DNA from 3 places in the Isachenkonia alkalipeptolytica genome. Region 3 is predicted to be linked to each of the others. Evidence: a T-box and tRNA genes for the amino acid it is inferred to sense, from the RefSeq annotation. Region 3 holds a T-box; the other regions hold tRNA genes.
The links. The T-box of region 3 lies ahead of leuS (leucine--tRNA ligase). A T-box ahead of a tRNA ligase gene usually reads a tRNA of that ligase, here a tRNA-Leu.
Positions count from the first base shown of each region.

Region 1: it has a tRNA-Leu gene. The T-box ahead of leuS (leucine--tRNA ligase) is inferred to sense a tRNA for this amino acid. The anticodon was not compared.
Region 2: it has a tRNA-Leu gene. The T-box ahead of leuS (leucine--tRNA ligase) is inferred to sense a tRNA for this amino acid. The anticodon was not compared.

Region 1 is NZ_SUMG01000004.1:184,546-194,534, forward strand. It holds gene polA (DNA polymerase I) at 1-53, shown strand, start outside; gene coaE (dephospho-CoA kinase) at 69-680, shown strand; gene ISALK_RS05355 (ABC transporter substrate-binding protein) at 750-2,381, shown strand; tRNA gene ISALK_RS05360 (tRNA-Leu) at 2,455-2,540, shown strand; gene ISALK_RS05365 (hypothetical protein) at 2,657-3,322, opposite strand; gene ISALK_RS05370 (hypothetical protein) at 3,497-4,171, shown strand; gene ISALK_RS05375 (ComEC/Rec2 family competence protein) at 4,204-5,115, opposite strand; gene ISALK_RS05380 (tetratricopeptide repeat protein) at 5,347-6,645, shown strand; gene ISALK_RS05385 (YibE/F family protein) at 6,674-7,840, shown strand; gene ISALK_RS05390 (ComEC/Rec2 family competence protein) at 7,927-9,474, shown strand; gene holA (DNA polymerase III subunit delta) at 9,434-9,989, shown strand, end outside.
Region 2 is NZ_SUMG01000004.1:172,432-182,420, forward strand. It holds gene ISALK_RS05290 (ABC transporter ATP-binding protein) at 1-1,187, opposite strand, end outside; gene ISALK_RS05295 (diacylglycerol/lipid kinase family protein) at 1,340-2,230, shown strand; gene ISALK_RS05300 (MarR family winged helix-turn-helix transcriptional regulator) at 2,335-2,793, shown strand; gene ISALK_RS05305 (DUF896 domain-containing protein) at 2,854-3,024, shown strand; gene ISALK_RS05310 (sensor histidine kinase) at 3,326-4,501, shown strand; gene ISALK_RS05315 (response regulator) at 4,544-5,191, shown strand; gene ISALK_RS05320 (aminopeptidase) at 5,212-6,606, shown strand; gene ISALK_RS05325 (cation diffusion facilitator family transporter) at 6,694-7,569, opposite strand; tRNA gene ISALK_RS05330 (tRNA-Leu) at 7,799-7,885, opposite strand; gene ISALK_RS05335 (RNA polymerase sigma factor) at 8,044-8,622, shown strand; gene ISALK_RS05340 (anti-sigma factor family protein) at 8,638-9,324, shown strand; gene polA (DNA polymerase I) at 9,405-9,989, shown strand, end outside.
Region 3 is NZ_SUMG01000033.1:4,548-14,536, reverse strand. It holds gene smpB (SsrA-binding protein SmpB) at 52-522, shown strand; RNA gene ssrA (transfer-messenger RNA) at 522-881, shown strand; gene ISALK_RS14170 (DMT family transporter) at 1,035-1,961, shown strand; T-box leader at 2,037-2,248, shown strand; gene leuS (leucine--tRNA ligase) at 2,313-4,736, shown strand; gene ISALK_RS14160 (tetratricopeptide repeat protein) at 4,866-5,594, opposite strand; gene ISALK_RS14155 (hypothetical protein) at 5,825-6,112, shown strand; gene ISALK_RS14150 (NTP transferase domain-containing protein) at 6,117-7,082, shown strand; gene ISALK_RS14145 (Na/Pi cotransporter family protein) at 7,211-8,830, shown strand; gene ISALK_RS14140 (HAD family hydrolase) at 8,954-9,682, shown strand; gene ISALK_RS14135 (FAD:protein FMN transferase) at 9,865-9,989, opposite strand, start outside.

The DNA.
Region 1 (9,989 bases), on a different contig from region 3:
TGCATTTAAAGATCGATATGTCCCAAGGGAAAAGCTGGTACGACCTAAAATAGAAAACAGGTGATGAAATGTTCAAAACCATAGGATTAACCGGCAGTATTGCCACGGGGAAAAGCACGGCATCTAAATTTCTTCAGGAACTGGGTTGTACCGTTATTGACGGGGATGTGATTGCCCGGGAAGTGGTGGAGGATCGCCGGGTACTGAAAACAATTGAAGAGGCCTTCGGAAATGAGGTTCTGGACGGGGAGGGGAAACTTCGTCGGAAAAAACTGGGAGAACAGGTTTTTAATAATGAGGATGCTCTAAAAAAGCTCAATGAAATAACCCATCCCGCCATTCGAAGTCGGATCAAGGACCGTCTGAAAGCCTTAAGAACTGTAGCGGGAGAAAACAAAAATCTCCACTGTGTAGCTATTGATGGGGCACTGTTGATTGAAATGAACCTTCACCGATGGGTGGATGAGGTATGGGTGGTTGCTCTTCCGGAAAAAGAGCAGATAGCACGCTTAATGGCCAGAGACGGAATAAGCGAATCCGATGCGAGAAAAAGAATCGAGGCACAAATGTCCACGGAGGAAAAAATCAAGTATGCGGATGTGGTTTTGGATAACACCGGAGATCCGAAGTACTTACAAGTGCAGATTAAAAATGAAATGGATCGACTGAAGCATCAATAAAAGAATATAAACGGAATTCCGATCTATCAGAACATAGAAAATTGGGGTAAAGAATAAGGGGGAGAAGAATTGAAAAAAAAACTGACAATGATTTTTATGACACTACTACTGATCACATTTCTGACGGCATGCGATGAGGAAGCACCGGAGGAAGAGTCAGAAGAGGAAGCAACGGAACAGGAAGAAACGGGGGAAGTGGAAGCAGATTACGGAGGAACTTTACGACTGGCGGTACCAGAGGTAGCTCACGGGAATCCGATTTATCAGAATCCCGAAGAGCTGTATCATATTCAGCAACTGATTTTTGAGAGTCTGGTAACCTTCGATGAGGATCAGTCAGTTATCGGTGAAATCGCCAAGGACTGGAATTTTTCCGAGGATGGTCAGGTGGTGGAAATAGAGCTTCACTCCGATGTAACCTGGCATGACGGTGAACCCTTAAGGGCGGAGGATATTATCTTTACCGTGGACATCATTAAAAATGCACCGGAGGAAATGATCAATCATCGGATATACCAAAACAGTATCAAGCATATTTCCTTTATCAGAGAACTGGAGGATGGAAAGATTAAAATCAGCTTTACCAGACCCTTTAGCAATGCTATGGAAGCCTTAACTTTTCCGGTCCTGCCAAAACACTTGCTGGAAGAAAATCCGGAATTATTACAGGGAGAGGACTTTCCATGGATCGGTACCGGTGCCTATATGCTCGATGACCGGGACTCGGAAGGTTTTACCTTGAAGAAGTATGATGAACATAATCGTAAAGATCCATATATTGAAGAAGTGCATGTTCTTGTGGAAGGGGACTACGAAGAGAGAAAACGACTGTTTGAAGAGGATGAGTTGGATCTTTTCCGAAGTACGTACTTAAATCCAGAAAGTCATGACAATGTAGAAGAAGAACAGGTACATGGATTTTCAACCAATCATTTGGAGTACCTCGCCTTTAACTACCAACAGGATACGGTAATATCTCAAAGTGCGGAGTTGCGAGGGATCCTTAACCAGGTAATTAACCGGGAACAGTTGATAGAGGAGATTTACTTTGGATTTGCCACGGAAGCCACCACTCCTATTCATCCTGAACATTGGCTTTACAGTGAGGACTCTTCTACGGAAGAAGCCTTTGAAAATGAGGAATTTCAAGGGATCATGGAGGATCATGGTTATGAAAAAAGTGATGAGAATCTTTGGGTCGATAATAACGGAGACAGTATTACTCTTGAAATCCTAGTGAAGGAAAACCACCCACCGAGAGTAATGGCGGCGGAAATTCTTAAAGAACAAATGGGACAATTGGGCTTTGAAATAACCTTGGTCGCCGAAGATTCAGCCGGTATTGAGCAGCGTTTGGATGAAGGGGATTTTGACCTGTATTTTGGTTCCTGGGACCTGGGATATTTACCGGATCTGTCCTTTGCTTTTCACTCGGATTTTGCAGGACGGACAAATTTTATGAACTACAAAAATGAAGAAGTTGATGAAATTCTTGAGGAGGCTTTTAGAGCTCCGGATCAGGAAGAGAAAAAAGCACAGTTCGAGGAGCTGCAAAAAGCTCTAAAGGAAGAACAACCGATCATCAGCCTATACTTTTTAAAAGATACTTATATTTCTGGGGAGGCTCTTCATGGTGAATTAGCTCCCAGAGCAAGCCATATTTTTGCAAATCTTGAAAACTGGTTTGTTGAAACGGAGTAAATCTTCCGCAGAACTTGCAGCTGGTTGTTGACAAGGAGCTCATTTCATTTTATAATAGGATAGTGTTTGAAAAGCGGGGGTGCTGGAATAGGCAGACAGGCATGTTTGAGGGACATGTGCGTTAATCGTGTGTGGGTTCGAACCCCATCCCCCGCACCAAAGCATCATTCAATAATTCAAAAATAAAACCTTTAGACATATACCCCAGAGGAGTGTTTAAAGGTTTTTTGCTATAATGCAGTGTTTATAAGTTTTGCCGGGCGAAGGATTATTGGCTAGGTTCGCTGGTCCAGCAAAACTCCGTGTTCCCTGTCGAGATCGAAAGTTTGGTATCCTGAGAGGTTTTTGAGATCCAGTGTAACGGTTTTGAATAGGTCGGTCAATTTTTGTAACAGATTTGCCTTATGGGTTATCAGAAATCGAAGTTTCTCAGGATGGTAAAAATAATTCGAACGAAAAATCCAGGGAGAAAATCTGCAGGTGTAATCATCTTCCAGGGTGATTCCCAGAAACCCAAGGAAATGCTGTTCCTGCAGAAGAAACCGGATAATTTCAGGGGAAAGCAGGATGTTGCTTTCTTCTTCAGCGGTTCGAAGGTTTATCATGGTCTGGTTATATTCTCGGCTAAGGAGTTCAAGGACTTTTATCAGATTATCGAGATGCATTTTTTTTTCGGTGCTTATATTTCTAAGAATTTTAGAGAGTTTAGAAAGACGGTTGCTTTGGGTATAATAATTGGTATAGGCTTCTTCAAATCGATGGAGATGGTCGTAGAAGGTATCGGAATAATAAAGATAATTCCCGTCGGAGTAAAAAGGATTGTTTTCAGTCTTTCGAACCGGAGACACCCCATCCACGGTAGAAGCACCACTTACTACGGTTTGACGATGTACATAGAGATTATGGATATGTCTTTTATTAATGGAAGATACTTTACTCATGCTAATTCCTCCTTTAAGGGTATATACCCTTAAAGGAGGAACCTTAAATATTTAATTGATAAGGGCAATAAAATTTTCAACAAACAGGAAACCCCTTGAAGTAAAAGTATGGAACTTTTACTTATTTAAAATTTACATGATTATAGTAGGAAGATCATAGAGAGGAGAATCATTGTGATTCCAAAAATACAGAGCCCTATGGCTCATCGCTTAAAAGAATTAGACTTTTTATCGGAAGAGGCGATCCCTAAACAAGTAGAAAAGAAAAGTCGGCTGTTTTCCAAAGGAGAAGTGAAGGTTTTTAAAGGGAAGCATATCGAAAAGTTCTCTACCTTAAAACTCAAGGGACTGAATATCTATGGATATGAATACGGCATTTGTTATCCGAGGAATCGGTGTTATCCGATATTTATTTATCAGTGTATCTACGTTCCCAAACGGGCGGTGGTAACCGTTAATTATGCTTATCATGATTTGGAGGGAACCGGGAATATACCGGGTATTGAAGAACTTTTAGCTTTAGATGAAAAATTGGCAGAGGAAAGACTGTATAAAATCGTCAAGCCCCAGCATTTCTTAGTGGATGAATTGATCGAAAACACTTACAACGGCATGGTGAATACCGAATATGTAGAAGCGGGATTTGAAGATATTATAGTACTTTTTAAACAATGGTACCAAGGGCTGATGAAAAATTATAACTGCCTTCCCGAGGAGAGCGAAGAATTTTGTCTGTGGAAGAGTCATTTTAAGGATAAGTTTTACACAAAGGACTATGGCTATGTCGTAACAAAGCGTTACTTAGGGAAAAATTGGACCGATAAGGTTTTTAAAGAGTATTTACGTTAGTGCTCCTGTTTTACATGGGGTTCGTTTCCGGGTTATTTCCCGATATTTTCAGGGATAAAGGGCGCGGTGGGAGACCAGAGCTCCACCCCGTTGCTTTTTAGTAGAATGGTGCCATGGATATCAGTGCGGTACAGGTCGGAAGAAAAATAAAGCAGGCGTTCTATCGTTTCCTTATGGGGATGCCCATAAGGATTTTCTTTGCCACAGGAGATGATGGACACCCTTGGGGCAACGGCTTCTAAAAAAGGGGCAGTGCTGGATGTGCTGCTACCGTGATGAGGAACTTTTAGGACATCCGCAGAAAGTGTTTCAAGAGGGTAGCCCTGAAGCAATGCAGATTCTGCAGCAGATTCAATATCCCCGGTGAAAAGAAAACCGTGATTTTTGTAGGTCATTTTTAACACAACGCTCCAATTATTTAAGTGATCCTGAAAATCCAGGTGAGGCCCTAAAAATTCCAAGGTAAGGTTTTCTTCAAAGGTATAGGCCTCAGGGGATGGGACAGGAATCAGGGGGACGTTTTTCTCTTCGATGGTATGAAGAAGGTCTTCAAAAGTTTGGGTGGTGTGGGATACGGGCGGAAGAAGGATCATATCCGCAGGAAAATGTTCTAAAATAATTCCAAGACCACCGATGTGATCAGAATGAGGATGGGTTCCCACAACCATATGTAGATGCTTCACTCCCTGGTTTTGCAAATAACCCTTTACGTATTCCCCTTGATTTCTCTCGCCTCCGTCAATCAGGATATTTTGATTGCCGGGGGTTTGTATTAAAATGCTGTCTCCCTGGTCTACGTCAATATAATGGACCCGTAAAAGGGATGCATCTTCCCCGGAGAAAACATTGAAAAAAAATAAAAAAGACGTTATGATTAATAGCAGAAATAAGAAGAAGAAAATCGGGCTTTGGAAAATTTTGGCGCGGGTTTTTTGCAGACCCATAGGATCATTCCTTTCTTTGGAATATAACAGGGTATTCAACAGGGTGAAAAGTAAGTTATCAAAGTGTTAAAGGACAGTTCGACTTCTATAAAAGTATTATAGCATAAAACCTTAAAATATAGGGAAAAACAGGATTTTCACTAAAAAATACAGACAGTGAGAAAAATATTAAACTTACCGCAAGAGGATACAAGAAGTATCGTGATGTTTGATGTGAGAGGAGTACGAAATTTGAAAATACAGGGATTTTTTTTGAATAAAAAGCGAAGGGCCGATTTCATTGATAAATATTTGCATGAAACCCCGGGACAGAAAGAGATAGAAGGTACGAAACCTCGTCAAAGGGAAGGGGTTTTCTTGATTAAGTTACAACATTCCCATAAAGGGGTACCGGGATACTGGTTGCAGATCCGATTTGAAGAAGGTGAAAAAGGAGAAACACTATACCGGGAAATCAAAGAAATTTTTACGAAGGAAAAGGTTGCTGAAGAGGTATTTTATCCCCAAAAGCCCATGGAAATCCGTAAGTTAATCATAAAATGGCACCAAAAATATGAGCTTGATTCTGCCGAGACTTCCGTGGATAAATGGAAAGTTTTTTACCGGGAGATTCGCAACCATTTTGACCGGAATCGGGTCATGGAAGCTTATGTGGGTTTGAATCTGATTTTAAAACATCATCCGGAATTTTTGAAAAAGTATCGCCGTTACGGCCTTTATGAAGAAATAGCTCTTTATTACGAAGAACAGGGAGAGGTTAAAAAAGCGGAAAAAGCCATAAAAAAACCTCTTTATCTGAATATTAAGTCCGAAGAACCCTATTTAAACCTCTGTGCATTCTATATGATCCACGGAATGGAAGAAAAGGCTTATAAAATCGGAAAATTCGCATTGAAAAAATATCCGAAAAACGTTTTTGTTGTTTGCAATCAAGCGGTAATTTTAGCCACGCTGGATGATTATGATCGAGCATTGGAAATCCTAGGAGATGCTGAAAGAGAAGGAATCACCGACCCTTTATTGTATAAAACCAAAGGAGAGCTGTTATCGGATTTGGAGCGGGATTTAGAAGCCATTCGATTCTTCAAAAGAGGACTGAAAAAAACAAACAAAGGAGATAAAACCTTAAGGATTGAATTACTCAGTGATTTAGGGGAAAGCTACGTGCATTTGAAAGAGTTTGAAAAAGCGGTAAAGACCTATGAAAAAATTATCAGAGAGGACCCCAAGGATCTTTATCACCTTCTTCGATTAGTAGGAACTTATTTTTATGAGCTGAAAGATTACGATCAGGCCTTAAAATACGGGGAAATTATGATTAAGGAGGAACCGGGAATGTCCTCTTATCATTACCTTTTAGGACTCATTCGTATGGAGAAGAGTGATTTGGAACTTGCCCAGTGGCATCTGTATAAAGCGAAGCAATTAATGCCTTCTCATCCTCTTATTGAGGAAGAACTTCGGGAGTTAAGGTCCCGAAGAAAATCACAACGAAAGCCGAAGGGCAAGCATTCGAACATAGAGAAATAAGAACTGATCACAATACAAGGAGGAAATTATGATTAAAAAGATAATGGTATGGACTCTATTGTTTACTATCTTAACCACTTCCTTCGCCTTAGGGGCTGAAGACTTGTCAAAATCCCAGGAACCGATGGCAGCAGCACCGGTGGAAGATTTTCCTGAGGTTCAGGAAGAGGTTGGGGAACCCACGGATGCCCGGGCGGTAATCCGGGAGGCTGAGGTTAATCCCGCCAGGGATGAGGAGTTTGGTGCCGGCACTTATATTCAGGAAGTAACCCTGGAGATCACTTCGGGAGACTTAGAAGGGGAAGTTTTTGAAGTGGATAACATTTTGATGGGGAATCCTGTATATGATATGGAAGTGGAAGCAGGGGATCGTGTGATGGTAGGCATCGAAGGGACTCCGGAAGAGGTTCAGGAAGTTCATATTAAAGAATATGTTCGGGATACCTACCTTTACCTGATCATTGGGATATTTCTCATACTTCTTTTAGTTATCGGAAGGGTTAAAGGACTAAAGTCTGTTATTACCATCGGGCTTACCCTGTTTTTAATCATAAAACTTTTGATTCCCGGAATTCTTCAAGGATACAGCCCGATTTTGTTGGCGGTGCTGATCTCCGTGGTGGTTACCTTGATTACGATTTTTATCATTTCAGGATTTAATATTAAAAGCATCTCTGCTATTGTGGGGATTCTCGGTGGAGTGTTTATCGCAGGAATCATCACTCTTTGGATTGGTTCCAGCGCTCAGTTAACGGGGTTTTCTTCGGAGGAAGCTCTAATGCTTTTATATATTCCCCAAGATGTGGAATTTAATGTGCGAGGCCTCCTGTTCGCCGGAATTATTATCGGGTCCCTGGGAGCGGTGATGGACGTGGGAATGTCCATTGCATCTTCCTTGCAGGAAGTAAAAAATGCCAACCCGGAAATTGCAAGAAAGGATTTGATGCGGGCCGGCTTTAATGTGGGAAGGGATATCATGGGGACTATGGCAAATACCTTGATTTTAGCCTATACCGGAAGTGCTATTCCCTTATTGATTCTATTCACGGCCTATGAACCCTCCATTACGGAGATTATCAACTTAGATATTATTGCAACGGAGATTGTTCGAGCCCTCGCCGGAAGTATCGGGCTGATTATGACGGTGCCTCTCACTGTATTTACCGGAACCTTTTTATTTGAGCGATACAAATAAATTGAAAGGAAGGTACTATGGTTCTTGTACCGGAAGGAAACCTTCGGTTTTGGGAACTATAAAAAAACATGAAGAATAGGGATGGTTTGGAAGTTAAAAGATTGTTTATTCCTCTGTTTTTCGCTCTGATGGCAGGGATGATTGGTAATCATTACGGTTTGGAAAAACATGAGATGATTATAGGCGCTATGGCAATAACTTGCTTCGTTGTGGTCGTCGTAATTACAGTTGCAACATTTACGGGCGTAGATTTCGGGAGAAAGCTTATAAGCAAGAGCTTTTTCCTGCTGATCGCCCTGTCATTTCTGTTAATCGGTCATCAACTGTATAGCCATCATGTTGAAAAAGATCCGCTGGCCTTTTTTACAGAGCAGGACTCAATAGCCTTAGAGGCCTATGTGGAAAGGGTAAGGGAAAGAGACTTTGCTACGGACTATGAAGTCTTCAGTCCATTGTTGATCATCAATGGGGAGGAAGTATCTTTTCGGGAAAGGCAGACCCTAAGAATTTACGGTATCGATCATGGGTATAACAGTGGGGATCGAATACAAATTCACAGCCCGGTGGTGGAGGCGGTTTCTTCCGCTAGACCGCCGGACAGTTCCTATGATCTGTACTTAAAAAGTCGAGGAATTCATAATCGGCTACAGGCCTCGCCGTCCCAGGTAGAGCTGCTTTCAAAGGATGGTTTTTATCACCAGGGATTTTTTCCGGAGAACCGACGAAGGGCCTTGAACTTTATGGATCACTCCTTGCAGGAACCCCAAAACCAGTTGATGAAAAGTGTCCTTTTGGGGAATCAAGGGTTTCTAGAAGAGGATTTACGGGAGGCCTTTGCCCAAACCGGAACTGCCCATATTATCGCAGTATCGGGTCTTCATGTGGGTATTTTAGTGATTGTCTTCACTCTGTTTTTCAGGGCATTGGGGATTGGTAAACAGCTTTATTTATGGATGATCCTTGGAATTTTATTTCTTTATGGGTATTTAATCGCCTTTCCCATTTCCATGGTCCGTGCCGGGATGATGTATGGGCTTTATATCCTGGCATTTTATCAACACCGTCCCTACGATGGGTTGCATGCCTTGGCTGTAGTAGGGATCATTTCATTATTCGTTAACCCTCTGGCCCTGTTTACCGTTTCCTTTCAACTGTCCTTTACTGCCACCGCAAGTATCCTTCTTTTGTATTCGAAGTTCGATAAAGGACTGAGTTTTTTGCCTAAGCTTCTAAGAAGTTTAGTAGCGGTAACTTTGGCGGCCCAATTGGGAACATTGCCCTTAATGGCCTACTATTTCGGTCAGATATCAATCATCTCCATCGGAGCCAATCTTCTTTTAATGCCTACCATGGGAATGCTATTAAGCCTTGGGATTACAGGGGTTTTTCTAGGGCTTATCATAGAGCCCTTAGGAATGGCGGTAAATGTTTTTACTAACGGATTGCTGACCTATCAAATTGCTTTAGTAAGATTTCTTCAAAAAATCCCCGGCGCCTTTATGGAAATAGGAACATTCCATTTTGGCTGGGTGATTGGGTATTACATAATAATTGTAAGCATATACTTATATATAGAAAAGAGGGGTTTCGATTATGATATGGAAAGAATTCAAAAAACACCTGCAGCAGGATAATATTGCCTCCTTATATTTATTTACCGGAGGGGAGAAATACCTGATCGATTTAGCATACAAAACCCTGGAAAAAAAACTGATTGATCCGAATTTCAAGGCTCTTAACCTGACCATCTTTCATGATAAGGATTTTGATTTGGCAAAGTTTCAAGATGCCGTGGAAACCCTTCCCTTTATGGCGGAAAAAAGGCTGGTGGTGGTGAAGGATCCCCTGTTTTTAGGAACACAGAAAAAGGGAACTTCTAAAGAAGAGGAAGAACGAGTGCTGGAGGTCATCCATAATTTGCCTCCGGCGGTCTGTGTGATTTTTTTATCCTCCAAGGTAGATGCCCGAAAGAAGTTGGTAAAAACCATCAAGAAACAGGGCGAATATTTTCAATTTGATCCCTTACAGGAGAGTGAACTGCTCCGTTGGATTAAAGGTAAGATGAACAAGGAAAAAATTGAGGTGGAAAAAAGCACATTGAATTACTTTGTAGCAAATATGGACTATCTCGGAAGAAACCGGACCAAAA
Region 2 (9,989 bases), on a different contig from region 3:
ATTTCCCCCTCCTGGGCTTCAAAGAGGTGTAATAGAAGGCTGGCCACGGTACTTTTTCCACTGCCGGTACGGCCGATGACACCGATATTGCTTCCTGGAGGAATATCCAGACTAAAGTTTTCCAGGGCGTATTCGTCGGTGTCGGGAAACTTAAAAGAGGTATTGATAAATCGAATATTTCCTCGGGGGTTCTCTATACTTACCGCATCTTCCCGGTCAACAATTTCTGGTTCTACATCCAAAATGGTGTTGATCCGTGCCATGGAAGCGGACCCCCGTTGAAGAATATTTACTACCCAACCGGCGGCCATCATAGGCCAGATCAGAAGGGCCAAATAGGAATTAAAGGCGATGAAATCACCGAGGGAAATATCTCGGTTAATAACCAAAGTGCCTCCGTAAACAATAACAATCAAATAACTAAGGGAAGAAATAGCCATAATTAGGGGTTGGAATATCCCGAAAATTTTAATTAGATGCATCTGCTTATTAAAAACGTTTTGGTTTTTTTGGGCGAATTTTTCCACTTCTTTATTTTCCTGAACAAAGGTTTTGACCACTCGGATTCCTGAAAGGTTTTCTTGCACGGTTTCCGTCAGCGAAGAAAAGGACTCCTGGACCTTTCGAAAACGCTGATTAATAATCTTTCCGAAACGTCCTGAGGCCAGTGCCAAGAAAGGCAGTGGAAATAAGGCTAACAGAGTCAGTCGGACATCGGTGGTGAGAAACATCATAATCGTGGCGATCACTGTAATAAAAACTGCATCCACCACCATAACGATTCCCGGGCCCAAGGCCATACGCACCGCGTTGATATCATTGGTGGCATGGGCCATTAAATCTCCGGTTTTACTCTTGTTAAAGTAGTTGGTGGAGAGTTTTAACAGATGGGAAAAAAGCTTGTTTCGAAGCTCAAACTCCAGTTTTTTCGAAGTTCCGATGATAAAAATCCGCCATAAAAAACGGAAGAAGGCCAGTAAAAAACCGATGATCAGTACATAAACACCGTAACGGATAATTTCCGTTCTCCCAACAATGTTTGCTTGTAGTCCGTCGGTAAAGGACCGAAGGATTTCCGGCAGAATTAACTGTAAAATATCCACAAAAATAAGCCATACGACGCCTAATATGTAAGCCCATTTATGCTCGATGAAAAAGTACTTTAAGGTTTTGAAGTTTGATAGCAATATTGTCACTCCCCCAGGTTATTTTGTCACACTAAATAATTTTCATTGTATAATATAAACCCCTACTATGCAAGACCCTGAGTGTATAGGATTTTTTATTTCGAAAGTGGTGAGTCTATGGTATTATAGACTTAGTAAAGGGGGGGGAAGTCATGTATCGAAACATCGATATTATTTGCAATCCCAGTTCGGGAAAACAGAAGTTTCAACAAAATATTCAGGATATAAAAAAAATGTTAGAAAACGAAGGGCGAAAAGTAAAAATATTCTATACAGAAAAAAAATACGATGGCAAGAATTATACCATAGAAAGCTGTAAAGGAACGACGGATCTCATTATTTCTGTCGGAGGAGACGGCACATTAAACGAAGTAGTAAACGGTCTGATGGAATCGGAAAGAAAGATTCCCCTAGCCATTTATCCTACGGGAACGGTCAATGATTTTGCCAGTTTTTTTGAAATATCTACGAAGGTTCAAGATTTTTACCGGATGATTCAGCATGGCCGGGAAAAGTGGGTGGATGCAGGAAAAGCCAATGACCATTATTTTATAAATGTGGCTGCAGGAGGTAAAATCACGGAAGTGGCCCATAAAGTCAGCAGCGACTCCAAAACTATTTTAGGGAGAATGGCCTATATCTTAGAGGGCGCCCGGGATTTTCCGAGAGAAATCTTTAAACCGGTACAGTTGAAGCTGTCAGTCGACGGGGAAATGGTGGAAAGAGAAGTCCTTTTCTTTCTGGTTTCCAATACCCAGTTTGTAGGGGGGTTTAAACAACTGATGAACCGGGCAAAAATCGATGATGGGAAACTGGATTTATTAATGGTGGAAAAGCTTCCGGTAAAGGATTTTTTCAATATTTTTGTAAAAGCTTTTAATGGTAGCCATATAGACCATCCTAAAGTCTATTATAAATATGTAGAGGAAGTTACGATCATGGCGGAACCTGCTATGGAAATTGATGTTGATGGAGAGTACTTAGGAAACACTCCGGCTCAAATTTCTGTAATTAAAAAGGCGGTAAAGATTTTAGTGCCCTAATCACTCCTTTAAATTGAATTTAAATGGACTATCCTAGAAAGGGTATTAAAAAGAAGGGAAATTTGTGTTAGAATGTACTATATATTATTCTAGGAGGACAAAGTATGCTGAAAATAGATCCTGAAAATGAAAATATGGATGTAATTACAGAAATTGAAAGAGAGCTCCGTTATCTTTGTACCATTGTAAAGCAAAAGGGTCGGGAAATGCTTGTGGAATTTGAAATTACCCCTCCCCAATTTCAAGCCCTGCTATATTTGGTTAAGGAAGAGGATCTAACCATCGGAGAGTTAAGTAAGCGAATGTATTTAGCCTGCAGCACCATTACGGATTTAGTGGACCGCATGGAGAAAAATAAAATGGTTAAACGGGTGCGGGATGAGAAGGATCGCCGCGTGGTTCGGGTTGCGGTTTTGGAGAAGGGACATAAAATCATTCAAAAAGTCCTTACTGCCAGAAGAGAATACTTGAGGGATATTTTAAAGGACCTCTCGGAAGAGCAGCAGACCTTTATTTTAAACGGAATTTCTATGGTATATGAACGAACAGATGCGATGAAATAAAGGCATGGTAGATGGACCACTTTGTCGAAAGTACTGTGTAACTAAAGGAGGTATGGATTTATGGTAGGACAAGAAAAAATTGATCGCATTAATGAGCTGGCAAAATTAGCAAAGGAAAGAACCTTGACCGAGGGGGAAGAAAAGGAACGACAAGCCCTTCGAAAGGAATACATCCAAGCGTTTCGAAAGAATGCAAAGCAACAATTTGACCGAATAAAGATCGTCGATTAGTGTGACTAGGGAAAGCCGGGGGGAAGTCTCTGGCTTTTTATTATATTGTTTTTTAATAAAAAGCGCCGGGAGCCAGCTAAATTTATTTAGTTCATTCTCGGGATGTGGATTAGGAGCACTGGAATAAAAGGGAAACCCCGTATTATGTAATAATGTGTTAATATTTAAAAAATATACTTTTGATTTCATGAAATTAGGGTAATATAATAAAAGAGCGGTAGGTCCTTTTTTAAAGGGAAAGACCGTCGCAGCAGGATTTCCCTGTTCATGGATTTTATTAAGGAGAAGAAGAGGTGAATCTATGGAAAAGGAGCCGGAAGAGGTTTCAAAAATTAATACCATTCTTTCCAAGGCGATCACAGCCGTGGAGGAAAGCAAAGAAGAAATTTTTGAAATTACGGAAAACCTTCGCAAGGAGTGCGATGAACTTCAACGGCAGGTAATTCGATTTAAAGAAGAGGCAAAAAATCTTGTGTTACAAGTGGAAAGCCTCGAAGAAAAGGAGCGTATAAGCCGGAAAACCCTGTTAAAGGTCAGTAAGAATTTCGAAACCTATGCCGAGGAAGATATAAAAAAGGCCTATGAACGGGCCAATGATTTGCGACTGCAGGTCCTGGTAAAGCGCCGGGAGGAAAAGGAAATTATCACTAAAAGAAAGGATTTGGAACTTCGTCTGAAGGAGGCGGAGAAAAATTTGAAAAAAGCGGAGAGCCTGACTTCTAAAATCGGTATTGCCCTAGAGTTTTTAGGGGATAATTTTGACAGTGTGATTTCCAGTGCTGAGGGAATTGAAGAAAAACAGGCGATTGGAAAACGCATTATTCTCGCCCAGGAAGAAGAACGTAAGCGAATTGCCAGGGACATTCACGATGGACCGGCTCAGTCTTTATCCAATGTAATCATAAAGTCAGAGCTATGCGAGCGATTGCTTGACAAGGATTTGGTTGAGGCAAAAGAAGAGCTGAAAAGTCTAAAGGAAATTGTTCGGGAGAGCACAAAGGAAGTTCGACGAATCATTTACAATCTTCGGCCGATGTCTTTAGACGATTTGGGATTTGTAGCTATGATAGAGAAGTACTTAGAGGTTTTTCAAGAGGAGTCGGGAATACAAGCGGAGTTTGTGGTTGATTCGAATCAAGGTATTGAAGATTCTGTACGAAACCTTTTCGTCTTTCGAATTACTCAGGAACTCTTAAACAATGTGCGAAAACATTCCGAAGCCACCTTTGTGGAAGTAAGCTTAGACATCACTAAAAATTCCATCCATTTAAGGGTTCAAGACAACGGCAAAGGGTTCAACATGGAAGAAGAATTTGAAGACCCTCGGGGAATAAAAGAAAGTCCGAACACTCACATGAACGGATTGGGATTACAAAGTATTAAGGAAAGAGTAAAGCTATTAAACGGAAGAATCACCTTTGAAAGCAAGGAAGCTATGGGAACAAAGGTCCAATGCGTTATACCGAATGACGTTTAAGGATGGAGAAATATAATGAGCGATAGGAAAGGATGTGGAAACATGATCAAAATACTACTTGTGGATGATCATTTACTGGTACGTCAAGGGATTAAAAAAATTCTGGAATTAGAAGAGGATTTCCAGGTTGTGGGCGAAGCCGGAAACGGAGAAGAAGCCTTAGAGATATTAAAGGAGATGAAACCGGACATTGTTTTGCTGGATATTAATATGCCCGGACTAAACGGTATCGAAACCTTACGACAAATTAAAGCCATGGAAGACCGGCAAAAAGTGATCATGCTAACTTTTCACGAGGAACGGGAATATCTGATTGAGACCATTAATCTTGGGGCGGAGGGTTACATTTTAAAAGATGCGGAAAGTGACAGCTTAATCCGAGGCATCCGGGATGTAAACAAAGGGGGTTCCTACGTCCATCCGAGCATCGCCGGCGAACTGGTAAAAACTCATAAGAAAGATAAGCCGGAAGTAAATCAGGATTTAGAAGCTCTGAAAAAACTGACCCGAAGGGAAAAGGAAGTTCTGAAACTGATTTCCCAAGGAATGAACAATCGGGAAATCGCCAACACCCTGTTCATCAGTGAAAAAACCGTAAAAAATCATGTGTCCAATATCTTCAAGAAAATCCATGTAAATGACCGGACCCAGGCAGCCATATTTGCCTTGAAAAATCAACGGGATCAATAACCGATCCAAAGGGAGGACTTATGAAAAAAGACTTATTCTTCAAGCAGGAAAGTTTATGGAAGGCTTTAGACGATGAAAAACTTAAAGAAGCACAGGATTTCGGAGAGTCCTACAAAAGTTTTATTGACGCCAGTAAAACCGAACGAAAATGTGTAAAAGAGATCATCCGACAGGCAAAGTCCCGGGGCTTTGTTTCCTTTGAGGAAACCCTAAAGGATAAAAAGGCTTTGCTTCCCGGGGATAAGGTATACTTTATGAATAAAGAGAAAGCGGTTATCTTAGCAGTCATCGGAAAAGAAGCCATGGAATCCGGAGTGAATATTATCGGCACCCATGTGGACAGTCCGAGACTGGACTTGAAACCCTTTCCCTTTTACGAGGACAAGGAATTGGTCTTGGCCAAAACTCATTATTACGGCGGTGTAAAAAAATACCAATGGGTTACCATGCCCTTAGCAATGCACGGGGTAATCACAAAGGAAAACGGTGAACTTTTGGAAATCACAATCGGTGAGGACCCTTCGGATCCTATTTTGATGATTTCTGACCTGTTGCCTCATTTATCCAAGGATCAGATGAATAAAAAAATGTCTGAAGGCATAACCGGTGAAGGGTTAAATGTTCTTTTGGGTAATCAGGCCAGCAAAGAAGGGGAAGAAAAAGAAGCGGTGAAGGCACACTTGCTACAACTGCTAAAAGAGCAATACGATATCACGGAGGAGGACTTTGCCTTTGCAGAGATCCAGCTGGTTCCTGCGGGAAAAGCCAGGGATGTTGGACTGGATCAAAGCATGATTGCCGCCTATGGTCATGATGATCGGGTCTGTGCCTTTGGGGAACTTAAGGCGATTGTGGATCTTGACACTCCGAGAAAAACTGCCATGGCTGTATTTGTGGATAAAGAAGAGGTTGGAAGCATAAGCAATGTGGGGATGGAATCGAAGTTTTTTGAAAACAGTCTGGATGAAATGTTAGCCCTTCAAGAAGGTAGCACCAGACTTAGTGTTCGCCGAGCCTTGAATAACTCCAAAGCTTTGTCCGGGGATGTAATGTCCGCCTTTGATCCGAATTTCCCGGAGGTGTTGGATCCGAAAAACTCCTGTTACATGGGAAGAGGGGTGAATATCAGTAAGTACACCGGTTCTCGAGGAAAAGGAGGCTGCAATGATGCCAACCATGAATTCTTAGCACAACTTCGAAGTACCTTCAACAACCATGATATTCATTGGCAGATGGGGGAGCTTGGGAAAGTGGATCAAGGAGGAGGCGGAACCATTGCCTACATTATCGGGAATTATAATACAGAGGTAGTAGACTGTGGCGTTCCCGTACTTAGTATGCATGCTCCCATGGAGATCATCAGTAAAGTGGATTTATACATGACCTATCTTGCTTATCGAGGGTTTTATTTATAATTCGGTAAGAATTAAACATATAAAAAGGCCGGGATCCCCAGAGGGGAGGTTCCCGGCCTTTTTATGGAAATCAAAATAGTCAAAGGATTATTCGTAATGGGGGTTTACATGAATCAAAACATCCTTGACTTCCTCATTATGGGAAAGAATATTCTGCTTGGTTCGGGCAGAGATGGCATGTCCCTGTTCTACGGAAATATGGGGAGATACATTGATCTTCATATCCACTAAAAGCATGGAACCATAACGGCGTACCTTTACTTCGGAAACAGCCAGCACTCCTTCATCGGTCTTAGCCGCTTCGGTAATATTATTTAATACTTCCGGAGGAGGAGCAGAGTCCATCAAATCATGAATAGCGTCGATATAAATCGAAATGGCGGTTTTTAGTATCAACATAGCCACAACGATTCCGGCTAAAGGATCCATAAAAGGAAATCCCAAAACCGCTCCCGTAATTCCAATCAGCGCTGCAATGGAAGAAATGGCATCGGAACGTTGATGCCAAGCATCGGCAATCAACGCAGCGTTTCGATACTTGCGGCCTACACGGATGGTATACTGGTAGAGTCCTTCTTTGATTCCGATGGATATCAGGGCCACAACAATAGCTGAAACACCGGGGATGCCGATTTCATCAGCCAGCAGTATTTGAAAAGCTTCATATCCGATGAATACTGCGGTGATCATTAAAATAATTGCAATGATTTTCGAGACAATGGATTCTGCCTTATGATGGCCGTAGGGATGGGACTGGTCCGGAGGTAAATGGGCTATTTTCACTCCTTTAATAACAATAAGGGTTCCGATGAAATCCGAGGCAGAGTGTACCGCATCCGCCATTAAGGCTGCACTGCCGGCGATGTATCCGATGAATCCTTTTAGAAAGGTTAGTAAAATATTTCCCATTAAACCTAAGTAAGAGGCTTTTCGGGAGGCTTTATAACGAACTTCTTCTCGCAAAACGTCACCTCATTTTCCGATAGCTTGGATTTTAAAATATCTTGCATCACAAAGTTTAAGCAAACTAATTAAGTTGTATATTGTGTTTTAATAGCAGGATGTAATGAAAGCCACAAGCTTCAAATGTATATTATATAACCGGGATTTTCCCTTTAAAACAGGAATAATGAAAAAAAACCTCTAGTTAAGTTCTAGGAGGTTGTAAAACAAAAAAACTATAGATATTTTATGGTGCCGCGGAAGGGACTTGAACCCTTACGATGATAACATCGGCAGATTTTGAGTCTGCTGCGTCTGCCTATTCCGCCACCGCGGCTGAAATCTAAAAAAATGATAACATGATCCCGGGGCAATGTCAAATAAATTCTCATTTCTACGGAGGGGAAATTTGTGATAATATAGATCAGAGAGCACGGGAACAAATTCAATCAAAATGAAGTCTAAATAGTATAGATCTTCGGAAAGGAGTTGCCATTGAACATTGAAGAGGCCAGACTTATCAAACAGTCCCAGCAAGGAGATATGAATAGTTTTGAAAAATTGATCCTCCGCTATCAGGATCAGGCCTATCGAACGGCCTATGGAATGCTTGGAAATGCCGAAGATGCTAAGGATGCAACCCAAGAATCCTTTATTAAGATGTACAAATCCCTGAATAAATTTAAACTCCAAAGCAGCTTTTCCACTTGGATGTATCGAATTGTGCACAACACCTGTCTGGATATACTACGAAAAAGGAAAAGACGGGAGGAAGTCCCTATGGAGACGAAAAACAGTTCCGAAAGTGAAGGGTATGAAATCCCCTTGAAAGATACAGGGGATGGTCCGGAGGAACTACTGGAGTATCAATTTGTCAAGGGGGAAGTGGAAAAAGGAATCTTGGAACTTCCCGTAGAGTATCAGGGAGTTATTGTTTTACGGGATATTGAAGGGCTGTCCTACGAAAAAATTGCAGAAGTACTGGATATTTCCCAGGGAACCGTAAAGTCCCGATTAAATAGAGGAAGAAAGCAATTACGAAATAATTTAAGCGACCTTCTACAGAACGACTAGAAAGGAGGAGGAACCATGAACTGTAAAGAATTCGAAAACAGTATATCCTTATATATTGATGAAAAATTAAATGATGATGAAAAAACCGCCTTTCTAGCTCATAAAGACCATTGCAGCCACTGTGACAGAGCCCTGGAAAACACTGAGAAAATGGTGGGTAGTCTTCAGGAATTAAAAGACTTGAAGGCACCGGAAGGCCTGAGCAAAAGTATCATGGCTACCTTGGAGCAGGAAGAGGAGAACAACCCGCGGGAGGACGTTGATCAATACTTGGAGGAAAGTTCAGGAAGAAATCATAAGAAATGGTTTATAAAACAGTTGCCCTGGATGAAAAAAATTTCTTTGGCCGCAGTAATGGTATTGATAATTACCTCTGCAGTAATTCTTACGACAGACCGGTTTCCGGCTCCGAGAGAGGATGAGATGACAGTGATGGAAAGTGCTGACGACGACGCAGGGATTACCTCGATGGACGAGGAAGAAAGTATTTCTCCAGAGGAGGCAGCTCCTGAGGAAGCGGTGGAGGAAGAACCCCCGGCGGCAATGGAGGAAACGGTAGAACCGGAAGAAAGAGATGGGGATACTTCCGAAACCTTTGGAAGGGACACCTTTGGGATGGAATACGGGAAATGGATCGTGATATTACTGGGAATCGGGGTAATAAGCGTAATAGGGGTTCTTCGAAAGGATCGAAAAAAGTGATCTATAGAATTGAATTTCAAGAAATCGACCAAGGGATTATGAGAGATAAAATATAATAGACGAGAGAGAGGCGAGGAGATTTGAGCAAGGATACAAACCAGAGTCCGGTGGACAATGAAAATAAAAAAATGATCATCATTGATGGAAACAGTCTGTTAAATCGAGCGTTCTATGCACTGCCCCCTTTAAAAACCAAGGATGGTAGACACACCAATGCCATTTACGGTTTTTTAACCATGACTTTTCGGATGTTGGAAGAACACGATCCAAGCTACTTGGCGGTTGCCTTTGACCTGAAAAAACCCACATTCCGTCATAAGGAGTATAAGGATTATAAGGCGGGGCGAAAAAAAATGCCGCCGGAGTTACGACAGCAAATTGAACCCTTAAAAGACATTTTGGATGCACTGAATGTGTACCGCATAGAAATTGAAGGCTTTGAAGCTGACGATATCATCGGTACCGTGGTAACCCAGGGAGAGGAACAGGGGATTGAAACCTTAGTGGTTACCGGGGATAAGGATGCTCTGCAACTGGCATCACAGACAACGAAAATTGTCTTTACCAAACGGGGAATATCCAACATAGAAATTTACGACGCCGACAAAGTAAAGGAGGAAACCGGGGTTAGTCCCAAAACCTTTATAGATTTGAAGGGGCTTATG
Region 3 (9,989 bases):
CTCTAGTGACTGAACATATGTTGTTTAAGACGGAGTAAAAGGATGAAGGTTATGGCAAATCAAAAAGGCAAAGTACTGGCAACAAACCGAAAAGCAAGGCATGAGTATTTTATTGAGGAAGCCCTGGAGGCAGGAATAGTGCTGGTGGGCACCGAGGTTAAATCCATCCGTATGGGAAAAATTAACATTAAAGAAGGTTATGCCCAAGTTGATGGGGAAGAAGTATTTCTACACGGAGTGCATATCAGCCCCTACGAAAAGGGAAATATCTATAATAAAGATCCACTACGGGTTCGAAAACTTTTGCTTCACAAAAGAGAAATACGAAAGCTAATCGGTTATATCAAACAAAAGGGTTATACACTAATACCATTGGAGGTTTATCTGAAAAAGGGCATGGTGAAGATTTCCATCGGTGTAGCCAAAGGGAAAGCCCTTCATGATAAACGCCGTGATATTGCCAAAAGAGATGCCAACCGTAACATTCAAAAGGCCCTTCGACAGCGACAAAAAGAGATCTAGGGGGCGTACTGGTTTCGACGGAGGTCTGGAGCCATCAGTAGCGAGTCGTGTTTCGCTCTTTCACACGTAAAAAAACTGAGCACTAAAGATAAACGCAGATAACAATAATTACGCATTAGCTGCCTAATTTATTAGGTAGCCCGTCTCTCTTAAGTTCCCACAGCTTAAGATGAGGCGCCAAACTATGTGGGGAACGACTTAACGGATGTCCTGACGTTAAGTTGTACAATCAGGACTAGCCGATCTTAAAGCCCGTTACTAGGCGTTTTGAAAGGCGAACTCTAAAGTAGTAACTGCACTCGGAGAAACTGATGGTGAAGGGCTTTCGGACGTGGGTTCAATTCCCACCGCCTCCACCAATTTAACAACCATGCATTATGGTAATCCATAATGCTTTTTTATTGTCCTTAGCCGTCCTATAAAAGAATCAGCGGCTAAATTTCCTCCCCATAACATAAGTTTAGCAAAAGGGAAGGGCATTAATACATAATCAAAAAGAAAAGAGGGTTTTTATGGATAGAAAGAATGAATTATTACCAATTCTTGCGGGATTATTAGTCGCGTTTATTTTCGGATTTTCCTTTACCTTCACCAAGGGAGCTTTAGAAATACTAGATCCATTTCATTTGCTAGGGCTTCGATTTTTGTTTGCCAGTGTGTTATTGTGGAGTCTATTGCTACTTAAAGTGATAAAAATTAATTTTTCCGGCAGAAGAATGAAACCTCTATTTTTTTTAGCCTTGTTTCAGCCGGTTTTATATTTCATTTGTGAAGTCACTGGTGTGGATATGACCTCTGCTTCTGAAAGTGGAATGATGATATCTCTTATTCCTGTCGTAGCTGCAATACTCGGTGTGATATTCCTTAAAGAAAAACCCAGTACTAAGCAGTGGATCTTTATTTTCCTATCGGTGGCGGGAGTAATTTTCATTACTGTTATGCGAGAAAGTGAAGTGGAAGGAAATTTTATCGGGATGTTGGTGCTCTTAGGGGCAGTTTTTTCCGCCGGGGCTTTTAATATCCTGTCCAGAAAATCCTCATTATACTTTAATGCCATAGAAATTACCTTTTTTATGATGATGGTTGGGCTTGTAGTCTTTAATGGAATCGCAGTAACTGAGCATGTTCTAAGGGGAGAGTTAACCTCGTACTTTACTCCCCTTTTTAACCCCGTTGCTTTTTTCGCAGTGGTATATTTAGGGATTCTCTCTTCAGTAGTGGCCTTTTTTATGTTGAATTTCATGCTGTCTAAAATCGAAGCGACAAAATCCGCTGTATTTGGAAATCTGGTGACGGTAGTATCCATCATCGCGGGGATCCTTGTTTTAGGAGAACCTTTTTACTGGTTTCATGTTGTGGGAGCGATCCTGATTTTGCTTGGGGTGTGGGGTACTAACTATTACGGAATCAAACCCCGTAATCCTGAGACAAATAGCTAAGGCAGCATTTTATCAGTAGTTTTAATTGATTTATTCTGATAACTTTGTTATAATCTAATTTATACAAGTGAATTTAGATATGCGATGACTGGAAGTAGTAGGTAACGCCTTTGTTTTACAGAGAGCCATAAAGGGTGGAAAGTGGCAAACAAAGATACCGAACTCGTCTAAGGAGCAGTTTGGCTGAAAGCAGTAAGTCAAACCGGTTACGATCCGTTAATCGAAGAGTGGATAAATGATTTAATTATTTATCAATTAGTGTGGTACCGCGAATCTTCGTCTCTAAATGAGAGGAAGATTTTTTTGATGAAATAATCAGCTGAGGATCATAATTATAAAGGAGGAATATGTATGAGTACAAACCCAGGTTATCATCCGGAATCCATCGAAAAGAAATGGCAGGACCGATGGGAAGAAAAAGAAGTATTTCATGTTAAGGAAAGTGATGATCGTCCGAAGTTTTATGCCTTAATTGAGTTTCCCTACCCTTCGGGACAGGGGCTTCATGTTGGCCATCCGAGACCCTATACGGCCCTGGATGTGGTGGCAAGAAAAAGAAGAATGCAAGGCTATAATGTGTTATTTCCTATGGGATGGGATGCTTTTGGATTGCCGACGGAAAACTATGCAATAAAAAATAAGATTCATCCTGAAAAGGTAACCAAACAGAATGTGGCCCGATTCAAAGCCCAACTGCAATCCTTAGGTTTTTCCTTTGATTGGTCCAGGGAGATTAATACAACAGACCCTAGCTATTATAAGTGGACCCAATGGATTTTTCTTAAACTTTTTGAGAAAGACTTAGCCTATAAACAAGAAATTCCCATTAACTGGTGTACCTCCTGTAAAATAGGACTTTCTAATGAAGAGGTAGTGCAGGGTAGCTGCGAGCGATGCGGCGGTGAAGTAGTGCAAAAAGTAAAAAATCAATGGATGTTAAAAATCACTGAATATGCAGAAAGACTGATTAAAGATCTTGATGAAGTGGATTACATTGAACGGGTAAAGACCCAGCAAAAAAATTGGATCGGAAAATCTGAAGGTATGGAAATCAAGTTTCCCATAGATGGAACCGAGGAATCCTTAGGGGTATTCACTACTCGGCCGGACACTTTGTTTGGAGCAACGTATATGGTAATATCTCCGGAACATCCATTGTTGAATAAGCTTCAAAATCAAATCAAAAATTTTGACGAAGTTCACCAATACCAACACGAAGCCGCAAAAAAGTCGGACTTCGAGCGGAGTGAACTGATAAAAGAGAAAACCGGTGTTGAGTTAAAAGGTATTAAAGCCATTAATCCTGCATCGAAGGAAGAAATGACTGTGTGGATATCCGATTATGTCTTAATGACTTATGGAACCGGAGCGATTATGGCGGTGCCGGGTCATGATAGTCGGGACTGGGAGTTTGCGAGAAAATTCAATCTTCCCATTAAAGAAGTAGTAAAAGGCGGAGATATTACAAAGGAAGCCTTTACCGATGTGGATCAAGGGATCCTGATAAACTCCGACTTTATCAACGGTCTTAAGCCCCAGGAAGCCATCGAAAGAATCAGTGATTGGTTAGCAGAACAGAAGCTTGGAGAGAAGAAAGTTAATTATAAGCTCAGAGACTGGGTTTTTTCCCGACAACGATATTGGGGAGAGCCGATTCCACTGGTTTATTGTAAAGATTGCGGCTGGGTGCCGGTTCCTGAAAAAGAACTTCCCTTGGAACTCCCGAAAGTTGAAAATTATGAGCCAACCGATGATGGTGAATCTCCCTTAGCAAATATTGAGGAGTGGGTGAAAACCCCCTGTCCCTCCTGTGGAAAAGAGGGAAGACGGGAAACCGACACTATGCCTCAATGGGCCGGTTCCTCCTGGTATTATTTACGATATATGGATCCTAATAACGATGAAGCTCTAGCCTCTAAAGAAAGACTGGATTACTGGTTACCTGTTGATTGGTATAACGGAGGCATGGAACATACCACCCTCCATTTGCTTTATTCAAGATTTTGGCATAAATTCTTATATGATGTCAACGTGGTTCCCACTAAAGAACCCTATTATAAACGAACTTCTCATGGGATGATTCTCGGAGAAAATAATGAAAAAATGTCTAAATCGAAAGGAAATGTGATAAACCCCGACGAGATTATTGAGGAATTTGGAGCGGACACCCTTCGGGTGTACGAAATGTTCATCGGGGACTTTGAAAAAAGTGTTCCCTGGTCTCAAAACGGAGTAAAAGGTTGCCGAAGATTTTTAGACCGCGTATGGAAAGTACAGGACTTGTTAGTCGAAGGAGAGGATTTCTCCAATGAACTAGAAGTAAAAATGCATCAAACGATAAAAAAAGTCAGTGACGACTATGAAAGCTTAAAATATAATACCGGTATCGCAGCTTTAATGACCTTAATTAATGAGTTTTATGATCTTGGACGGGTAACCAAAGGCGAATTTAAAACCTTCTTATTGCTGCTAAACCCCGTTGCTCCCCATATTACCGAGGAGCTATGGGAAATTCTGGGTCATAGGGAAGGGATCGTTGAACAACACTGGCCTATTTGGAATGAAGATAAGACCGTGGATAAATTCATTGAAATTGCAGTACAAGTAAACGGCAAAGTTCGCGGGAAGGTAAAAATTCAGCCGGAGGCCGACAAAGAATCCGTAGAAAAAATAGTAAAAGAAGCTGAGGGTATAAAAGAGTACTTGGAAAATCGTGAAATTGTAAAAGAAATCTATGTACCTGGACGAATATATAACATCGTGGTGAAGGGTTAGTTTTATTGATTAGTTCTTAAAGAGTTAGTAAAATATTTATGCTATGAAAAAAAGTTTGAAATAGTAAAGAAAATAATCTGTTAAAAACAAGAAATAAAAAAAGACCGGATATTTATCCGGTCTTTTTTATTATAATAAGGTTTCAATATTTTCCTGTTGTTTTACCTTTTTTAAAAGCTCTGGAATATTTTTAAAATCACTGTTTAGGTTATACACCTTTTTAAAGTGTTTAAGAGCTCTTTGCTGATCCTCATTAAAGTAATGAATGATTCCTAAATAATAATTGCTCCATAAAACAATGAAGAATTCAGAATTGTTTTTGACTCGGTAAAATTCTGCAACCCGTTCACCTAGTTGGAAATCTCGAAAATGAACAATTAAAAACAATAAATAAACCATGTGTTTTTGTGAAGTTTCAGAAGAAAAGGATTCCGGGGACTGCTCAAAGGCATTTTTATAAACATTGTAAGCTTCATCCAATCGATTCATATGTAAATAACATTCACCTTGGATAAGCTTTAGGCCGTGATTGTTAGGATACTCTTCTATTAAACGATCTAAAGAGGCTAAACACTTATCAAATCGTTTTTTCCGATAGTATAGTTTGCTCTGTTGCAAGGCAGACAGTAAGGGGTCACTCTTCTTTCGCCAAAAGACCCTTAGAAAAAGAAGGCCTGCTCCGATGAAAAAATAAAGGGGATCCCGAAAACTCAGGAAAATAAGAATCACTCCCAGGACTCCTAAAAGAGATTGCAAAGGATAGAAGGAGCTTTTTCTTTCTTCGAGGTTGCTTAAAAAATCTAAAGATGATTTTGGTTCACTAAGCTGCAAATAAGGGTTATCAAACTGTTTTTTCATGGAAGCCTCCTTGTAAAATTATGATGGGAATATGAAAATGGGGAGAAGAAATAATCTATAAACTTCATTATAAATCGTTATAGAATAAATTGCAATGTGCTTTATAGATTACAGGGTTTAGTATAGCATCTATTCAGTCTCTGTGTTAAAATATGAATAGAAACTGCAAAGATATGTTATTAAGTATTAGTGACAGGATGTAAGCAGTGGGTTTAATAGGAGGCGTTCAAATGTCTTGTAGTACTTGTCAAAAGGGTTGTGAATCAAAAGAAACACTTTGCCCTTTGTGTGGTGGGATTACTCATAAGGTGGTAGCTGAGGAAGTATATAAAATGGTGAAAGATCAACTACGCTCATATCTTCATGGAGATCGCTTTCATTTATGTGATACTGAAGAATGTGAAGTGGTTTTTCATTCAGAAGATTTAGAGGAAATAATACTTATCCAGGATATTAATACAAAAAACCTTCATCCAGAGAAAGTGAATTCAACCGTTGAAGAATTTTCAAAAGAGTGATCTTATGGAGAAAAACACAATAACACCGGTAATTTTGGCCGGAGGGGCCAATAGTCGAATGGGTAGTAATAAAGCATTGTTGGAGATTGATAACCAAAAAATTATTGAAATAATGGTCGAAAAGTTGGAAAGAATATTTCACCAAAAAGTACACATTGTTACAAATGATCCGAATATTTATGGTTTTTTGAAGGATGTTTGTTTTCTTCGGGATTTAATACAGACCGATAAGAAAAACTCCCTAGTCGGTCTTTATTCCGGTTTGGCTCAAATACCAACGAAACAAGGTTTCTTTCTCCCTTGTGATATGCCTTTTATTAATGAGTCTCTGATTAAGCATTTAGGAGGGTTATCAAAGGACTACGATGTAGTGGTACCGAAAATCAAACAATATTATCAACCTTTGCACGGAATTTATCATAAAAACTGTTTGATACCCATGAAGAAAATGATTGATCGGCAACATTATAAAATCATAGATTTTTTCCCGGAAGTCAGAGTTCGAACAGTGGATGAAAGTACGATTCACCGTTTTGATCCGAAGGAAATCAGCTTTTACAATATCAACAGAAAAGAAGAATATGAACGGGCTATAATAATTAATCAATATTTAAGGAGGATGGATATGGAAATAATGAGTAAAGAAGGAAAGATTGAAATATCTAATGAAGTAATTATGACAGTGATTCGAGAAGCTGTAAAGGACGTGGAAGGGGTTATTTCTTTTTCCAGCGGAGTTTCAGATTCCTTTGCGGAGGTTTTCAGTAAAAAGACTTCCAGTAAGAAGGGGGTAAAAATTCAAAAAGGGGACGAAAAGATAATTATAAACATATCTGTTGTAATTCAGCTGGGAATTAAAATTCCTGAAGTTATTGAAAAGGTACAAAAAAGAATTAAGGATATGGTACAATCCATGACTGATATCCCTGTGGAACAGGTTAATGTGTATATTCAAGATATTGAAATATAAACAGATCGTAAAAATCAAGAAATAGTGTTTACTTAAATAAATGTCTTTGGTTTGGTCTATTGAATCTGTTATAATATCATTTGCAAAACAAATACTTAGGAAAGTTCGTGAATTAGGGAGGCAGCAGAATGGAAATATTTTTTGGTGTTTTAGGAGGGCTTGGTCTTTTTCTTTATGGTATGCATGTAATGAGTTCCAGTTTACAAAGGGCAGCTGGAGATAAACTGAAAGACATTATCGGGGTGCTAACCACAAACCGATTTTTGGGCGTTATTGTAGGAGCTGTGGTAACTGCTGTTATCCAAAGCAGTAGTGCAACAACAGTAATGGTTGTTGGCTTTGTGAATGCAGGAATGATGAACTTGAGTCAAGCCTTAGGGGTTATTATGGGTGCTAATATCGGGACAACAATAACTGCTCAAGTAATTTCCTTTAGAGTGGACGAGTATGCACCGATCGTTATCGGTGTTGCTGTAATAATCTGGTTAAGCACAAAAAACCGAAAGGTCAAACAGATATCCGAAGCCTTTATCGGTTTTGGTATTCTTTTTGTGGGGATGACCTTTATGGGAGATGCTCTAAGACCCCTTAGAGAAATGCAAGCTTTTCACGACTTAATTATTAGTTTTTCCGAAAATCCGATTTTAGGCGTTTTAGCCGGTTTCTTCATCACGGTTGCACTGCAAAGTAGTACAGCCTCTACAAGTATTGTTTTGGCCTTATCCTTACAAGGTTTGGTGCCTCTTGCCGCGGCCCTGCCTGTCTTGTTTGGAATTAATATCGGAACTACGGTTACTGCAATAATTTCTTCTATCGGAGCTAACCGAACAGCTCGTAGAGCTGCAGCAGCCCACTTTGTATTCAATATAGCGGGAACCTTGATATTTTTGGTTTTCCTAAGAGTACCACTATACTTGGTGGTTGAACAATTATCACCAACAAATGTTACAAGACAGATTGCCAATGCCCATACTATTTTTAATATTACCAGCACATTGATGCTATTACCCTTTGCGGGATTAATTGTAAAAACCGCTAAAAAAATTGTTCCGGGAGATGAGGATGTCCAGGAAGGTATCAAATATATTGATATACGGTTATTAGAAACCCCATCAATAGCTTTGAATTCCGCGATGAGAGAAACTCTTCATATGGGAAATACGGCGAAAAAAACCCTTCATAGCGCTTTGAAAGGCTTTTTCAATAAAAATGAAAAAGAGATCATGGAAGGATTTCGCATTGAAAAAGTGGTAAATGAAATTGAACGGGAACTCTCGGGATATCTTGTTAAACTTTCCAACACGGATATTTCCAAAAAGAATCGTGAGATTCTTACAGGCCTTTTTAATACGATTAATGATATTGAACGGGTAGGGGATCATGCGGACAACATTGCAGAGCTTGCTATGTATCGATTGGAAAATAAATTGTATTTCTCGGAAAAGGCCATCGATGAGTTGGACGAAATGAGTACGATGACCATTGATGCTTATGAAAAGTCGTTAACCGCTTTAACCAACTTAGATCAATCTCTTGCCTTAGAGGTTTTGGAAATTGAAAATCGGATTGATGAGCAAGAGAAAGCGTTACGTACAAATCATATTGAACGTTTAAACAATAATTTATGTAATACAGGATCCGGAGTAGTCTTCTTGGATATTATCAGCAATTTGGAAAGAATCAGTGACCATGCATCCAATATTGCTTATGCGGTATTAGATCAAATCAAGTTAAATTCTCAGTCATAAATTAGCAACAATGATGTAAACCAGAGGCATATCAAAGAATAACTCTATTTCTTGAATGAGAAATAGAGTTATTTTTAGAGTTAATTGGGTATATTAATGGAAAGAGAAAAGGAGAGGATACAGATGAAGAAAATAGGTGCATTATTTGACGTTGATGGAACACTATATAGAGATTCTTTAATGGTGGAGCATTTTAAAAAAATGATTAAATATGAAATTATTGATCCTTCCATATGGCATAATGAAGCCAAAAAGACTTTTCATAACTGGGATAAACGACAAGGAAACTATGAAGACTATCTCCTTGAAGTCGCTCAAATATATTTGAATTCCGTAAAGGGAATCAGCCGAAAGCATATGGAGTTCATGTGTGACCAGGTAATTGCAAAAAAAGGGGAAAGGGTCTACCGATATACCCGAGATCGTATCCAGTGGCATAAAGAACAGGGACATACCATCATCTTTATTTCCGGCGGACCGGATTATTTAGTGGAGAAGATGGCAGAAAAATATGGGGTACAAGATTTTATAGGGACCAGATATCATGTAGATTCCCAGGGATTATTAACCGGGGAGATCGATCAAATGTGGGACTCCCATAGTAAAGAAGCAGCCATTAAAGAGTTTGAACAAAAATATGAGTTGGACTTACCGAGAAGTTATGCTTATGGGGATACCAACGGTGATATTTCCATGTTGAAGGCGGTAGGAAATCCAACAGCCATTAATCCGGTAAGGGAACTCTTAGTAAATATAAAAAAAGATGAGAGATTAAAAGAAAAAGTACAATTGATCGTAGAACGAAAGGATGTAATATATAAACTGGGTAACGACGTGGAAATTATCAATTAATTTGATTTCTGATAAGTTATGGGAAGCTAAAGGGTGAAAACTATAGATTAAAGAATGATATTGCATTATATTATGAATAAAAGATAAAATAAAATAAAACGTAACGCGGCATAAGCAAGAATACTCCTTAAGCCTCGTTACGTTTATTCTATCAGTAAAAATTATCTTACAAATTTCTTAAATTAATCAGCAAGGGTGTATTCTTCATCCATAATTTCGAAAAGATCGGAAACACCAGTAGTGAGATATACTTCCTTGCTTTTCGTTATTAGTACTGCTTCGACACCTTCCAGGTCATTTACAAAGT